2 regions of the Pseudoalteromonas sp. BSi20495 genome follow, and region 1 is predicted to be linked to the other one. Evidence: predicted binding sites of a transcription regulator. Region 1 holds the regulator's gene; the other holds the start of a gene.
What was found. The regulator sigma-54, encoded in region 1, starts transcription at its own class of promoters, with help from an activator protein. The targets are predictions, from matches to a motif close to GTTGGCACGNNNNTNGNNT.
Positions count from the first base shown of each region.

Region 1 (3,219 bases):
GCTAAAAGTTATAAAGGCCGTGAAGTTGTAAAAAATGTAGGTTTGGAAGTAAAGGCTGGCAGCATAGTCGGGTTACTTGGCCCTAATGGTGCAGGTAAAACCACAACGTTTTATATGATTGTAGGCCTTGTACCTAGTGATAAAGGCAAGATTTCTATCGACGATAACGATATTACTCTTTTACCTATGCATAGTCGTGCTAGATTAGGCATTGGTTACTTACCCCAAGAATCATCAATTTTTAGAAAGCTTACTGTTTATCAAAATTTAATGGCTATTTTAGAAACACGTAAAGAGCTAAATAAGCAAGCAAGAGAAGACACACTTAACAATTTATTAGATGAATTTAGTATTCAGCACATTCGTGATAGCCAAGGTATGGCATTATCAGGAGGCGAGCGTCGCCGAGTTGAAATAGCGCGAGCACTAGCCGCTGATCCTAAATTTATATTGCTTGATGAGCCTTTTGCTGGTGTTGACCCTATTTCAGTGTTAGATATAAAGAAAATAATAGAACATCTTAAAAATCGTGGTATTGGTGTGTTAATTACCGACCATAATGTAAGAGAAACTCTTGATGTTTGCGAAAAAGCCTACATAGTTTCTCATGGTGAGTTAATTGCATCAGGCACTCCAGAACACGTATTAAACGATAAAACAGTACGTGATGTTTATTTAGGCGAGCAATTTAGGCTGTAACATTTACGCCATGTCTTTAAGCATCTGCTAGTATTAATTATAACAACATAAAAGGATTGTTAGAGATACATGAGGCAATCATTACAGCTGCGCATGGGCCAGCAACTTACAATGACTCCACAGCTGCAACAAGCAATTCGCCTGTTGCAACTCAGTACATTGGATCTCCAGCAAGAAATACAAGAAGCACTCGACAGCAACCCCCTATTAGAGGTTGAAGAACAAGATTACGCCGAAGATTCTGCTGGTAAAAACGAGCAAAAAGCAGATAACGACGATGTCACTGTTAGCGCAAATGCTGATGATGTTCCGAGCGAATATGAGCAAGACAGTGGTGAAGCACTTGCTAAAGATACGCTAAGTGATGAAATGGCTATGGATGTTAGTTGGGATGAATATATGAGCGCAGCCCCAGCGTCATCATCAGGACCAATGCCTGAAGATGAATCTATATACCAAGGCTCCTCGACTGAAACGCTCCACGAATACCTAATGTGGCAACTACAACTGACTCCCTTTAGTCCTACCGATGAAGCGATTGCGATTGCGATTGTTGAAGCCGTCGATGATTCGGGTATTTTAACGCTAAGCTGCGAAGAAATTTTAGAAAGTTTTAATCAAGAGAACGAAGAAGACAACGAAGTTGAACTTGACGAAATAGAAGCTGTTTTAAAACGAATTCAATTGTTTGACCCTGTTGGTATTGCAGCACGTAGTTTACAAGAATGCTTATGTATTCAGCTGAACCAATACGATAAAGAAACACCCTATATTAATGAAACAAAAATGATTTTAACCGAGCACATTGATCTATTAGCTGCTCGCGACTATCGTACATTAATGAAAAAAACAAAGCTCAAAGAAGAAGAGCTTAAAGAAATAATGACTTTAATACATACTCTTAGCCCAAAACCGGCGGATACTATAGTTAGAGAAGAATCTGAGTATGTAATTCCTGATGTATCGGTGAAAAAAATAAAAGGTCGCTGGGTTGTTGAACTAAACCCAGATAGCATGCCTAAAATCAGAGTCAACAGCCAATATGCAGCAATGTCACGCACCGTTAAATCAAGTGGTGATAGCCAGTTTATTCGCTCGCATCTACAAGAAGCTAAATGGTTTATTAAAAGTTTAGAAAGTAGAAACGATACACTATTAAAAGTAACTAATTGTATTGTTAAGCAACAACAAGGTTTTTTTGAGCATGGCCCAGAAGCCATGAAACCAATGGTTTTAAATGATGTAGCAGAAATGGTCGAAATGCACGAATCAACTATTTCACGCGTAACAACTCAAAAATATATGCATACACCTCGCGGTATTTTTGAGCTTAAATATTTTTTCTCAAGCCATGTAAGTACTGAAAATGGAGGCGAATGCTCATCAACAGCAATACGCGCTCTCATTAAAAAATTAATCGCAGCAGAAAACTCAGCAAAACCATTGAGTGATAGTAAAATTGCAGATATATTAGCTGAGCAAGGAATAAAAGTAGCGAGACGTACAATCGCAAAGTATCGCGAATCTCTAGCTATTCCACCGTCAAATCAGCGAAAAAGTTTGATTTAAGACGCTAAACAAAGAGGGTAATGCTTATGCAACTAAACTTAACTGGTCGTCACGTAGAAGTAACTGATTCATTAAGAGATTATGTAAATACCAAATTTGCGAAGCTAGAAAGACACTCAGATCATATTAATAATGTTCATGTCATTCTTGATATAGAAAAATTAAACCAAAAAGCTGAGGCAACGATTCATGTAAGTGGAGCTGAGTTATTTGCCTCTACTGAACATCAAGATATGTACGCCGCCATTGACTCGCTGATTGACAAGCTCGATCGCCAAGTTATTAAACACAAAGAGAAGCTTGCTCGACACTAATATTATGAAATTAAGTTCACTTATATGCCAGGACTGCAGCAGAGCTGCGGTCCTTTTTAATAGTAAAAAAAGAATTTTAGAGTTCATCAGTCAACTTGCTCATGACAAGCTCCCATATCTTTCTCAACAAGATATTCTCAGCGCCTTAATGAATAGAGAAAAACTGGGAAGCACTGGTATAGGAAGAGGCATTGCAATCCCTCATGGGCGAATGAGCGGCGCAGAAGAGCCCTTAGCACTCGTATTAGTAAGCGAAACACCTATTAATTTTGATGCAATAGATAATCGCCCTGTTGATATATTTGTTGCTCTCATCGTACCTGATGGCGATAACCAGCAGCACTTAAAGACGCTCGCAACGATAGCTGATAAACTAAATAATAAAGATTTTTGTAAACAGTTACGCAGCGCAAAATCAGATACTGAACTGTATCAAGTTATTGTAGAACAATCGTAATTAACATAATGGGTGATAAATGGAATTAATTATCATAAGTGGCCGTTCCGGTTCTGGAAAATCGGTTGCTTTACGCGTAGTTGAAGATTTAGGTTATTATTGCGTAGATAATATTCCAATTAATCTGCTACCTTCTTTAGTGAGAAGTGTATCTGATAACTACGACAAAATTGCAGTTAG
Region 1 is NZ_BADY01000061.1:34,259-37,477, reverse strand. It holds gene lptB (LPS export ABC transporter ATP-binding protein) at 1-699, shown strand, start outside; gene P20495_RS11560 (RNA polymerase factor sigma-54) at 769-2,268, shown strand; gene hpf (ribosome hibernation promoting factor) at 2,295-2,582, shown strand; gene ptsN (PTS IIA-like nitrogen regulatory protein PtsN) at 2,587-3,039, shown strand; gene rapZ (RNase adapter RapZ) at 3,059-3,219, shown strand, end outside.

Region 2 (3,219 bases), on a different contig from region 1:
GCGACATCTAAATTAGAGGAATCATTATGAGTAATATTATTTTAGTCGTAGAAGATGATGCGGGGCTCCGTGAAGCTTTAATTGATACGCTGGAGATGTCAGGTATTGAATGCGTTTCAGCTAATAGCGCAGAGCAAGCGATGTTATTGCTTAAAAAAGAGCAATTTTCATTAGTCGTAAGTGATGTGCAAATGGGAACCATGAGCGGTTTGGACTTACTGCGAAGTATTAAATTAAATTATCCCGACTTACCTGTATTGATGATGACGGCCTATGCCACGATTGATGATGCTGTTGAAGCTATGCGTTTAGGTGCTATTGATTATATGGCTAAACCATTTGCACCTGAAGTGCTACTTAATATGGTGAGTCGCTATTTGCCTGAAAAAGCGAAAGAGACAGATGGCCCTATTGTTGCCGACCCAAGTAGCATTCAATTACTCGAACTTGCAAGTAAAGTTGCACGCTCTGATGCGAGTGTAATGGTGCTCGGGCCTAGTGGTTCAGGTAAAGAAGTGCTCGCGCGTTATATTCACGATAAATCGAGTCGATGCAATGAACCCTTTGTTGCTATAAATTGTGCTGCGATCCCTGAAAATATGCTTGAGGCCACTTTATTTGGTTACGAAAAAGGGGCGTTTACAGGTGCTATTCAAGCATGCCCTGGTAAATTTGAACAAGCGCAAGGCGGAACAATTTTACTAGATGAAATCACTGAAATGGATTTAGGATTACAGGCAAAGCTACTACGAGTGCTACAAGAGCGGGAAGTAGAGCGTTTAGGTGCTCGTAAGACAATCCAACTAGATGTTCGTGTGTTAGCAACGAGTAATCGTGACTTAAAAGAAGCGGTCGCTAAGAACCAATTTAGAGAGGACTTATATTACCGACTTAATGTTTTTCCATTAATGTGGCGACCTCTTTGCCAGCGCCCTGGTGATATAATTATACTCGCAAAGCATTTAATAGAACGCCATATAAATAAAAGTAAAGAGCCTATGGCCTACTTAGATAAAGCAGCAGAGCAAAAACTACTTGCTCATGCATGGCCTGGTAATGTTCGTGAACTGGATAACGTAATTCAGCGAGCACTGATACTACGAAGTGGTAATACAATAAATGAACATGCTATTTTTATCGAAAACTTAGTAGCAAGCGATTTTGTAATTACACCAACTGAAGTGTTGGAAACAGTAACGTCAAGCGAAGCTATAAATAGCTTAAGCACGGCATATTACGATGAAAAAATGCCTATGGTTGGTGAGCCAAAGCAAGATTTACTTGCGGTTGACACGGGGAGCTATAAAGATGAACTTAAAGACAAAGAGCATAGTATTATTTTAGAAACATTAGCCCGCTGTCAAGGTAAGCGCAAAGATGTAGCAGAAACATTAGGTATTAGCCCTCGAACATTACGTTATAAGCTAGCGCAAATGCGCGATTTAGGTATTTCACTTCCTGCATAATCCCTCTAAACCCCAAATTTAATTTGGGGTTGTCAAAACTCTGACTCATAAGTAATTCTTAACCATTTGTTTTTAAATGACTTTTAGTTGGCATGCTTTGTGCTTTGTTATATTTATAAGCTTAACTGCATTGTCAGAGAAAAATTATGAAAATTCAAAATAGCGCTGTCTTTCAAGAAATGCAATCAATGGCCCTTGAAGCTGGCCGTAGTAATCAAATTAATAAATTGCCAACTCAAGTACAGTCTACTTCTACTGCACAATTTGGCGATATGCTAAGTAATGCACTAAATACAGTGCATGAGTTACAACAAGATACAGGCCAAAAAGTAAAAGCAGTTGAAATGGGTGACCGAAGTGTATCGCTTGCTGAGGCGATGATTGCTTCTCAGAAATCTTCGGTTGCATTTGAAGCTACAGTACAGGTTCGTAATAAACTTGTAGAAGCTTACAAAGAAATCATGAACATGCCTGTTTAACTAGGTAGTGGAGAATTATCGTGGCGCAATCTAACCAATCTACAGACCTTGCACTTGCTAGTGGTGATATCGACCAAAGTGATAGTGATGATCAACAAGAACAGAAATCAGGCTATTTAAGTGCTTTAAATGGTACAGATGTATTACGCCAAGTGACACTGGTTATAGCTCTGGCTATTTGTTTGGCTATTGCCATTTTTATCATTATTTGGGCACGTCAGCCAGATATGCGCCCATTGGGTAAAATGCAAACAGAAGAGTTAATTCAAACCCTCGATTTTTTAGATGCACAAAAGATAGAATACCAACTTGATGGTAATGTCGTATCGGTTGATGAAAGTGAATATCAAAATATAAAATTATTAATGACTCGCGAAGGGTTAGACCAAGGACCTACTTCGGGATCAGATATTATCATGCAAGATATGGGATTTGGGGTTAGTCAGCGTCTTGAACGTGAGCGCCTCAAACATGGTAGAGAGCAGCAATTAGCACGTACAATAGAAGAGCTTAATAATATTACTCGTGCGAAAGTATTGCTTGCGATACCAAAAGAGAACGTATTTGCGCGCAGAGAGAAAAAGCCATCTGCCACCGTTGTGTTAACACTTAAACGTGGACGCTCTCTTAATGGTGAAGAGATAGACTCTGTTGTTGATATGATTGCTTCAGCAGTACAAGGCTTAGAGCCAGCTAGGGTGACTGTTACAGATCAAAATGGTCGCTTATTAAATTCAGGTTCGCAAAGCTCATTAGCAGCACGTTCTCGTAAAGAGTACGATTTAGAACGTAAACGAGAACAAGAATATTTAGAAAAAATAGACAGCATTCTAATACCTGTCGTAGGGCTTGCAAATTACACAGCCCAAGTTGATTTAAGTATGGACTTTAGTGCGATAGAAGAAACACAAAAACGCTACAATCCAGATTTACCTGCAGTGAGAAGTGAAACCACATTTGAAGAAAATAACATAGGCGGTTTAGCCGTTGGTATTCCAGGTGCGCTTACGAATCAGCCTCCACTAAACTCGAATATTCCAGAAGTAGCAGGACAAGGTGGTGCAGGAACAGGCACTTCGCCAACTCGTAATCACAAAGAATCTACGCGAAACTATGAGCTTGATACTACTATTTCGCATAAACGCCAGCAAACGGGGGTAATACGCAGAATAAGTGTATCGGTTGCTGTTGATTATATTCCAAAAGTGGGTGAAAACGGCGAAACGACCATGACACCACGATCAGTGGAGGCATTGTCAAATATTCGTCGTTTA
Region 2 is NZ_BADY01000083.1:2,439-5,657, forward strand. It holds gene P20495_RS08695 (PAS domain-containing sensor histidine kinase) at 1-30, shown strand, start outside; gene P20495_RS08690 (sigma-54 dependent transcriptional regulator) at 27-1,466, shown strand; gene fliE (flagellar hook-basal body complex protein FliE) at 1,613-1,945, shown strand; gene fliF (flagellar basal-body MS-ring/collar protein FliF) at 1,966-3,219, shown strand, end outside.
Region 2: the regulator sigma-54 is predicted to act here: its motif matches at 1,553-1,571, upstream of fliE (flagellar hook-basal body complex protein FliE).